Regions from separate parts of the Variovorax sp. OAS795 genome, predicted to be linked through region 2. Evidence: riboswitches for the same ligand, from Rfam matches in the RefSeq annotation. Region 2 holds a riboswitch; the other holds the start of a gene.
What was found. A riboswitch is a leader RNA that binds a small molecule or an ion and turns the genes downstream of it on or off. The one in region 2 is predicted to bind glycine.
Positions count from the first base shown of each region.

Region 1: linked by a shared signal. The riboswitch ahead of gcvT (glycine cleavage system aminomethyltransferase GcvT) and the one ahead of ABID97_RS05655 (D-amino acid dehydrogenase) in region 2 are both predicted to bind glycine.

Region 1 covers NZ_JBEPOH010000001.1:4,055,078-4,059,485, forward strand. Annotated here, with positions in the region: gene ABID97_RS19630 (TRAP transporter small permease) at 1-25, shown strand, start outside; gene ABID97_RS19635 (TRAP transporter large permease) at 22-1,299, shown strand; gene ABID97_RS19640 (hypothetical protein) at 1,441-1,977, shown strand; glycine riboswitch at 2,027-2,117, shown strand; glycine riboswitch at 2,130-2,244, shown strand; partial or broken gene gcvT (glycine cleavage system aminomethyltransferase GcvT) at 2,372-3,467, shown strand; gene gcvH (glycine cleavage system protein GcvH) at 3,513-3,884, shown strand; gene gcvP (aminomethyl-transferring glycine dehydrogenase) at 3,946-4,408, shown strand, end outside.
Region 2 covers NZ_JBEPOH010000001.1:1,187,848-1,192,255, forward strand. Annotated here, with positions in the region: gene ABID97_RS05650 (RtcB family protein) at 1-858, shown strand, start outside; gene ABID97_RS05655 (D-amino acid dehydrogenase) at 862-2,178, opposite strand; glycine riboswitch at 2,268-2,373, opposite strand; glycine riboswitch at 2,406-2,498, opposite strand; gene rfbB (dTDP-glucose 4,6-dehydratase) at 2,611-3,693, shown strand; gene rfbD (dTDP-4-dehydrorhamnose reductase) at 3,690-4,408, shown strand, end outside.

The DNA.
Region 1 (4,408 bases), 2.9 Mb from region 2:
GCTTGAGCTGGAGACCGCGCAATGACCCCAGTCATGGTTGCAACGATGGTGCTGTGTTTCGCACTGTCGGTTTCGGTGGCCGTGTCCATCGGGCTCGCGTCGATCCTGGGCATCCAGGTCGCCAACGTCAACATGCTCATTTCCGTGAAGGAGATGTTCAATTCGATCAACAAGTTTCCGCTGGCGGCCATCCCGTTCTTCATCCTGGCCGGCAACCTGATGGAAACCGGCGGCATCTCGCGCCGGCTGGTCGAGTTTGCCAAGAGCATCGTGGGCGGCGTGCAGGGCGGCCTGCCGATGACCTGCGTGCTCACCTGCATGATCTTCGCGGCGGTGTCGGGTTCGTCGGTGGCCACCACCTTCGCCATCGGCGCCATCCTGATCCCCGCGCTCATCAAGCACGGCTACCCCACCGCCTACGCGGCGGCGCTGCAGGCCACGAGCGCCGAGCTGGGCGTGATCATCCCGCCTTCGATCCCGATGATCCTTTACGGCGTGAGCGCCGAGGTGTCGATCGGCGAGCTCTTCATTGCGGGTTTCGGCCCCGGCATTCTCATCAGCCTGGCGCTGATGCTGTTCGTCTGGGTCTACTGCAAGTGGCGGGGATGGGGCAAGAACGACGGCGAGGGCCGCATGCCTTTCGGCAAGGCGGCGTGGCAGGCGGGCTGGGCGCTGCTGATGCCCGTCATCATCCTGGGGGGCATCTACGGCGGCATCTTCACCCCCACCGAGGCTTCGGCCGTGGCGGTGTTCTATGCGCTGGTGGTGGGCGTGGTGATCTACCGCGAGATCAAGCCCAAGGACCTGTACCTCATCCTGCGCAAGTCGGTGCTGTCGTCGGCGGTGATCATGTTCATCATCGCCAACGCGGGCCTGTTCGCGTTCCTGATCACGCGCGCGGGCGTGCCCGACGCCATCGGCCACTGGCTGCAGGAGGTGCTGAAGTCGCCCGCGATGTTCCTCCTGGGTGTGAACGCGGCGCTGTTCATCATCGGCATGTTCATCGAGACCAGCGCAGCCATCATCGTGCTCGCGCCCATCCTCGCGCCGGTGGCGGTGCACTTCGGCATCGACCCGGTGCACTTCGGGCTCATCATGGTGGTGAACCTCGCGCTGGGCATGATCACCCCGCCCTTCGGCGTGAACCTGTTCGCGGCCTGCACGGTGGCGCGCATCTCGCTCGACCGGATCGTGACGTACCTGGTGCCCTTCGTGCTGGTGATCCTCGCCTGCCTGATGGTGATCACCTACGTGCCCTGGATCTCGCTGGCGCTGCGCGACCTGGTCTACGCCAAGTAGCCGCGGACGCCAACGACAAGACGGGCAGCCTCATCGGCTGCCCGTTTTCGTTGGGGGACGTGTAGTGCAAAGGTTTCACGAAGATGTCACCGGCTGCAACGATGCTCCGGTCCTCGATCTTCTGAAAAAAGCTGTTGCGCCATGTTTCCCACCAAGACCGACAAGGCCCGCGACGAACTCCAGGGCGGGCAGCGCACGCTCAGCCAGCGCGAGCGTGCATTGCTGCTGATGGCGGACGGCCGACGCTCGCTGCGCGACTTCAGCCCGCTGTTCGCGAGCCCCGGCGAAGCCGAGCAGGCCTTGCAGGGGTTGCTGAACCGCGGCTACCTGCACTGTCCGGCGGCGGACGTGCCATCCGCCCCCGCAGCGCCCGTCGACCGCATCGCGGAGCCGCCGCCGGCTGCCGCATCGGCGGATCATTTCGACGGAAAGCGTTCCCTGGCCACCACGCGCATGTTCCTGTTCGATATCTGCGAACGCATGTTCGTCCGGCGCGACCCCCGGTTTGCGCAACAGATGCGCGACGCACTGCGTGAAGCCCGCGACCGCGAGGCCATGCTGACGATTGCTGCGCTGATGCTCTCGGAGGTCGAGAAAAGCGCCGGCGCCGAACGGGCCGAATCGCTGCGCGCGCGTATCGCCAGGTTGCTCCCGCACGCCTCCGAGACCGTGCACTGAGCCGGCAGCCGCATCGGCGGGCGGACCGTGGCGCCGCGATCCACTACACTTGCCAGGGTCAGGAGAGAGCTTCGCCATGCGAGGCCGCCGAAGGCGCAGGGGTTTCCCGAACGCTCAGGCAAAAGGACTGACAAGGCGCTGGCGGATGCCGGCGTTTCCTTGCTGGAGAGAGGCCCCTGCCCGCACCGATGCGCGCGGCGGCCCACCGAAGGAGCAAACCCCGATCGTGGGGCGAATCTCTCAGGTAAAGCGGACAGCAGGGGTGGCCCATGGCTTTGCGCCATGGAATTCGACTGCCCCTTTGGAGTGCCCCGTGGCCGCTTCCGCTTCATCATCCGACGCACCATTGCTCAAGACGCCGCTGCACGACCTGCACGTGGAACTGGGCGCCCGCATGGTGCCTTTTGCCGGCTATTCCATGCCCGTGCAGTACCCCGCCGGGCTCATGGCCGAGCACAAGCACACGCGCGACGCGGCCGGGCTGTTCGACATCTCGCACATGGGCCAGCTGCGCCTGGTCGGGCCCGACGCCGCGGCCGCCTTCGAGACCCTGATGCCGGTCGACGTGATCGACCTTGCACCCGGCAAGCAGCGCTACGGCCTGCTGCTGAACGACGAGGGCGGCATCCTCGACGACCTGATGTTCTTCAACGAAGGACACGGCTCGCTCTTCGTGATCGTCAACGGTGCCTGCAAGGTGGCCGACCTGGCGCACATCCAGCAGAAGATCGGCGCGCGCTGCGACGTGCAGCCCATGCCCGATCACGCGCTGCTTGCGCTGCAGGGGCCGCAGGCCGCCGCCACGCTGGCGCGGCTGTCGCCCGGCATCGAGCGCTTCGTGTTCATGACCGGCGGGGCGGTGCAGATCGGCGGCATCGCGGCCTTTGCCACCCGCAGCGGCTACACCGGCGAAGACGGCTTCGAGATCTCGGTGGCTGGCAAGGACGCCCGACGCCCTCGCCCGCCTGCTGCTGGCCCAGCCGGAGGTCAAGCCCATTGGCCTGGGCGCACGCAATTCGCTGCGCCTGGAAGCCGGGCTCTGCCTCTACGGCAACGACATCGACACCACCACCACGCCGGTCGAGGCTTCGCTCAACTGGGCGATCCAGAAAGTGCGCCGCGCCGGCGGCGCGCGCGAAGGCGGCTTTCCGGGCGCAGCCAAGGTGCTGGCCCAGCTCGGCGCCGCCACCGCCGGCGCCGCGGGCCGCACCGACCACGACACGCTGAAGCGCAAGCGCGTCGGCCTGGTGGCGCTGGAACGCATTCCGGTGCGCGACGGCACCGTGCTGCAATCGTTCGAAGGCCAGGACATCGGCATCGTCACCAGCGGCCTGCTCGGTCCCACGGCCGACCGTCCGATCGCCATGGGCTATGTGGCAACGGCATTTTCGGAACCCGGCACCCGCGTGCAGGCCATCGTGCGCGGCAAGCCGGTTCCGATGGAAGTCTCGACCCTGCCTTTCGTGCCCACGCGCTACTACCGCGGCTAGGCCCTCCGGCCTCAGATCCATTTTTTCCACGAGGAGTTTTTCACCATGAGCATCAAGTACACCAAGGACCATGAATGGGTCTCGGCCGAAGGCGGCGCGGCCACTGTCGGCATCACCGTGCACGCGCAGGACGCGCTGGGCGACGTGGTGTTCGTCGACCTGCCGGAAGTCGGCAAGACCTTCGCCCAGGGCGAAGTGGCCGGTGTCGTCGAATCGGTCAAGGCCGCGGCCGATGTGTTCATGCCCGTCTCGGGCGAGATCACCGAAGTGAACGAAGCCCTGCGCGCCGACCCTTCGCTCGCCAACACCGACCCGCTGGCCACCGGCTGGTTCTTCAAGGTCAAGCTCAGCGAGCCCGCGCAGCTGGACGCATTGCTCGACGCCGCCAGCTACGACAAGTTCGCGGCCGAGTCTTGATGCGCTGCTGAAAACGGACTTCCGCTCCGCCACCGTCCCCTGTTCGCCCTTCACCTTCGCCATGTCCAGCCACGCCCTCCCCTCCCTGCAAGAACTCGAGAACGCCGAAGAATTCCTCGCCCGCCACATCGGCATCGATGCGGCGGACGAGGCACGCATGCTGCCGGTGATCGGCTCGGAAACGCGCGCGGAACTCATCGACGGCATCGTGCCCGCGGCCATCCGCCGGGCCCGGCGGATGCGATTGCCGGCGCCCGTCAGCGAGGCCGACGCGCTGGCTGAGCTGAAGGCCATCGCGGCGAAGAACAAGGTGTTCAAGAGCTTCATCGGGCAGGGCTACTACGGCACGCACACGCCCGGCGTCATCTTGCGCAACGTGCTCGAGAACCCCGCCTGGTACACGGCCTACACGCCCTACCAGGCCGAGATTTCGCAGGGCCGCATGGAAGCGCTGCTCAATTTCCAGACCATGGTGTGCGACCTCACGGGCATGGCCATCGCCAACGCCTCGATGCTCGACGAAG
Region 2 (4,408 bases):
GGCGGCTGCATCGGCCTTGCGAGCTTTGGCGGCAGCGCGCGGCATGCGCCGGAAGCCTACGTCGGCACGCGCCACGAAGTTTTTCGGGATCCCTGCCTCGGCACGCCGGGCGGCGGCAACCACTTCGTGGAACTGCAGGTCGTCGATCAGGTGATGGACCGGCATGCGGCCTACCGCGCCGGCCTGAAGACCGACGAGGTGGTCGTGATGATTCACAGCGGCTCGCGGGACATCGGCTTTCACGTCGGCGGCCGCTGGATGGACCGCGCGAAGGCGGAGTGGCCGCAAGGACTGCGCCATCCGCGCAGCGGCCTGTACGGACTTTCCGGCCCGCTGGCGCAGGAGTACCTGGAGGCGATGGGCGTGGCTGCGCGCTATGCGTGGGCCAACCGTGTCGTGCTGGCCGAACTGGTGCGCAAGGACTTCGCGGAACTGCTCGGGGCGACCGCATCGAAACTGGTAGTCGACGTGCCGCATAACGTGGTGCTGCCCGAGCACGGGATGAACATCCACCGCAAGGGCGCAACGCCGGCGCACGACGGAGACCTGGCGTTGATTCCCGGCTCGATGGGCGATCACTCGTTTCTCGCGACAGGGCTGGGCCATGAAGACTGGCTGTGGTCATGCAGCCATGGCGCGGGCCGCCGGATGCGGCGCCAGGAGGTGCGTGCACTGCGCGGCACCATGAACCTGCAGGAGAGCGCCGACTGGCAATGCGTGACCCTGCGCGAGGAGCGCAGGATCGAGGAGGCGCCGCAAGCCTACAAGCCCATCGGCGCCGTGATCGACGCGCAGGAAAGCGCGGGCCTGATCCGGTGCGCCGTGCGGCTCAAGCCATGGGTCACGTTCAAGGCGTGAGCGTCAACCCAACGCGGGTTGCGCGAGCTGCGGCACGCGCGCGGGCATGCCCGTGAACGCGAAATCCACCTCGGGCGCGAGCCCGCTCACGATGCGCGCGATCGACTTGCCCGAACCACAGGCATGCGTCCAGCCCAGCGTGCCGTGGCCGGTGTTCAGGTACAAGTTCGGCAGCTTCGTCTTGCCGATGAGGGGCACGTTGCTTGGCGTCGCGGGGCGAAGGCCGGTCCAGAACTGGGCCTGCGTGGTGTCGCCGGCACCCGGGAAGAGTTCTTCGACGCGCCGCACGATGGCCTCGCAGCGTACGCGGTTCAGGTCCCGGTCGTAGCCGTTGAACTCCGCGGTGCCTGCAATGCGCAGGCGGTCGCCTGCTTCGCCGCCGGCCGAGGTGTAGCGCGAGAACACGAGCTTGAACTCGTCGTCGGTGAGCGAGACCTGGTGGGCCTTGGAGGCATCTTTCACCGGCAGCGTCACGGAGTAGCCCTTGGCCGGGTAGATCGGCAGGCGGATGCCCAGCGGGGCTGCAAGCAGAGGGCTGAGCGAACCCATCGCCATCACGAAGGCGTCGCCGCGGATGCGCTGGAAGCGGCCTTCGCTGTCGGTGGCCTCCACGTGATCGATGGTGCCGCCGGCCTCTCGCAGCGCTGTGATGGTGTGGCTCATCAGGAATTTCACGCCGGCCTCGGCAGCACGCTGGGCGAGTTCGCGCGCAAAGCGGTTCGCGTCGCCGGATTCGTCCTCCGCGGTGTATGTCGCCCCGGCCAGCTTCGGGCGGATGTGGGCGAGGGCGGGCTCGATCTTCACTGCCTCGTCGGCCGAGATGACCTGGCGTTCGCAGCCCAGCGCGCGCATCTGCTCGGCAGGCGCCAGGGCACCGTCGAACTCTTTTTGCGTCGTATAGAAGTGCAGGATGCCCTGGGTGCGCTGGTCGTAGTCCAGCCCGGTGTCGCGGCGCAGTTGCTGCAGCACGTCGCGGCTGTAGGTGCCCAAGCGAACGATCTGCTCGATGTTGTGCCGGGTGCGCGCCGGCGTGCATTCGCGTAAGAATTGCAGGCCCCAGAGCCACTGGCGCATGTCGGCGCGAATGCGAAAGAGCAGCGGCGCGTCTTCCCGGCCGAGCCATTGCAGCACCTTGAGCGGCGCGCTGGGGTTGGCCCAGGGCTCGGCATGGCTCACCGAGATCTGCCCGCCGTTGGCGAAGCTGGTTTCGGCCGCCGGCGTGGCTTGCCGGTCGACCACGGTCACTTCATGGCCGAGTTGCTGCAGGTAGTAGGCCGAAGTCACGCCGAGCAGGCCGGCGCCAAGAACGATCACACGCATTTCAAGTACCTTTTAGGATTGGCGCTTGAACGGCGGAGTCGGAGTGCTACTGATTCAATAGCAAGCAACCGGACGACGCCGTCCAAGTTGCCGCTCCCCCTGTCCTTGGTACCTGAGAGATTCACCCGCTGCGCCCGCAGCGGGTTTGCTCCTTCGGTGCATCACGCAAGGTGATGGCTCTCCAGACGGCGTATCAGTTGATGCAGTACAGGCCTTTGCCGAAATTGTGGAATTTCGCTGGGCCGACCTGAGCGTTTATGGGAGTTTGCGCCTTCGGTGGAGTAGCACAAAAGTGCCACCCGCTCTCCTGCAGTACGTGCATTGTAGGCCCAAGCGCCAAGGTGTTCACTCTCGAACTTGACCGTTCAGACCGATGGGATAATCGCCGGTTGATTCGCCTCGCGGCGATTGTTCGACAACTTCGGGGGACTCATGATCCTGGTAACCGGCGGCGCCGGCTTCATCGGCGCCAATTTCGTACTTGACTGGCTTGCGCAAAGCGACGAGCCAGTCGTGAATCTCGACAAACTCACCTACGCCGGCAACCTGGAAACGCTCGCCTCGCTCAAAGGCGATGCGCGACATATCTTCGTGCAGGGCGACATCGGCGACAGCGCACTGATCGACCGCCTGCTGGCTGAGCACAAGCCACGCGCCATCGTGAACTTTGCCGCGGAATCGCACGTCGACCGCTCGATCCACGGTCCCGAAGATTTCGTCCAGACCAACGTGCTCGGCACCTTCCGGCTGCTCGAGTCCGTGCGCGGCCACTGGAGCGCGCTGCCCGCCGACCAGAAGGCCGCGTTCCGCTTCCTCCACGTGTCGACCGACGAGGTCTACGGTTCGCTCTCCAAGACCGACCCGGCCTTTACCGAAGAGAACAAGTACGAGCCCAACAGTCCCTACTCGGCCAGCAAGGCCGCCAGCGACCACCTCGTGCGCGCCTGGCACCACACCTATGGCCTGCCGGTGGTCACGACCAACTGCTCCAACAACTACGGGCCGTTCCACTTCCCCGAAAAACTCATCCCGCTGATGATCGTCAACGCGCTGGCCGGCAAGCCGCTGCCTGTGTACGGCGACGGCATGCAGGTGCGCGACTGGCTTTACGTGAAAGACCATTGCAGCGCCATCCGCCGCGTGCTCGAAGCCGGCAAGCTCGGGGAGACGTACAACGTCGGCGGCTGGAACGAGAAGCCCAACATCGAGATCGTCAACACCGTGTGCGCCTTGCTCGACGAACTGCGCCCCAGGGCCGATGGCAAGCCCTACAAGGCGCAGATCAGCTACGTCACCGACCGCCCGGGCCACGACCGCCGCTACGCCATCGATGCGCGCAAGCTCGAACGCGAACTCGGCTGGAAGCCCGCCGAAACCTTCGACAGCGGCATCCGCAAGACGGTCGAGTGGTACCTTGCCAACGGCGACTGGGTGCGCAACGTGCAAAGCGGCGCCTACCGCGAATGGGTCGAGAAGCAATACGACGCCGCACCCGCGGGCAAGGCCGCGGCATGAAATTGCTGCTGCTGGGCAAGGGCGGACAGGTGGGCTGGGAGCTACAGCGCAGCCTCGCGCCGCTGGGTGAACTGGTGGCGCTCGATTTCGACAGCACCGACCTGCACGCCGACTTCAGCCGCCCCGAGCAATTGGCCGAGACGGTGCGCAAGGTCCGCCCCGACGTCATCGTCAATGCCGCAGCGCATACCGCCGTCGACAAGGCCGAAAGCGAGCCCGAGTTCGCGCGCAAGCTCAACGCCACGTCGCCAGGTGTCGTCGCCGAGGCCGCCCGGCAGATCGGCGCGCTGATGGTGCACTACTCCACCGACTACGTCTTCGACGGCAGCGGCAGCAAGCCCTGGCAAGAAGACGACGCCACCGGCCCGCTCAGCGTGTACGGCCGAACCAAGCTCGAAGGCGAGCAACTGGTGGCCGCAAACTGCCCTAGGCACCTGATCTTCCGCACCAGCTGGGTGTATGCCGCCCGCGGCGGCAACTTTGCGAAGACCATGCTGCGCATCGCCCGCGAGCGCGATCGGCTGACCGTCATCGACGACCAGTTCGGCGCGCCGACCGGCGCCGAACTGCTGGCCGACGTCACGGCCCACGCCATCCGCGCCACGCTGCAAGACCCCGCCAAGGCCGGGCTCTACCACGCGGTGGCCGGCGGCGAGACCACCTGGTGCGGCTACGCGCGGTTCGTGCTCGAGCAGGCCCGCCTGGCCGGTGTCGA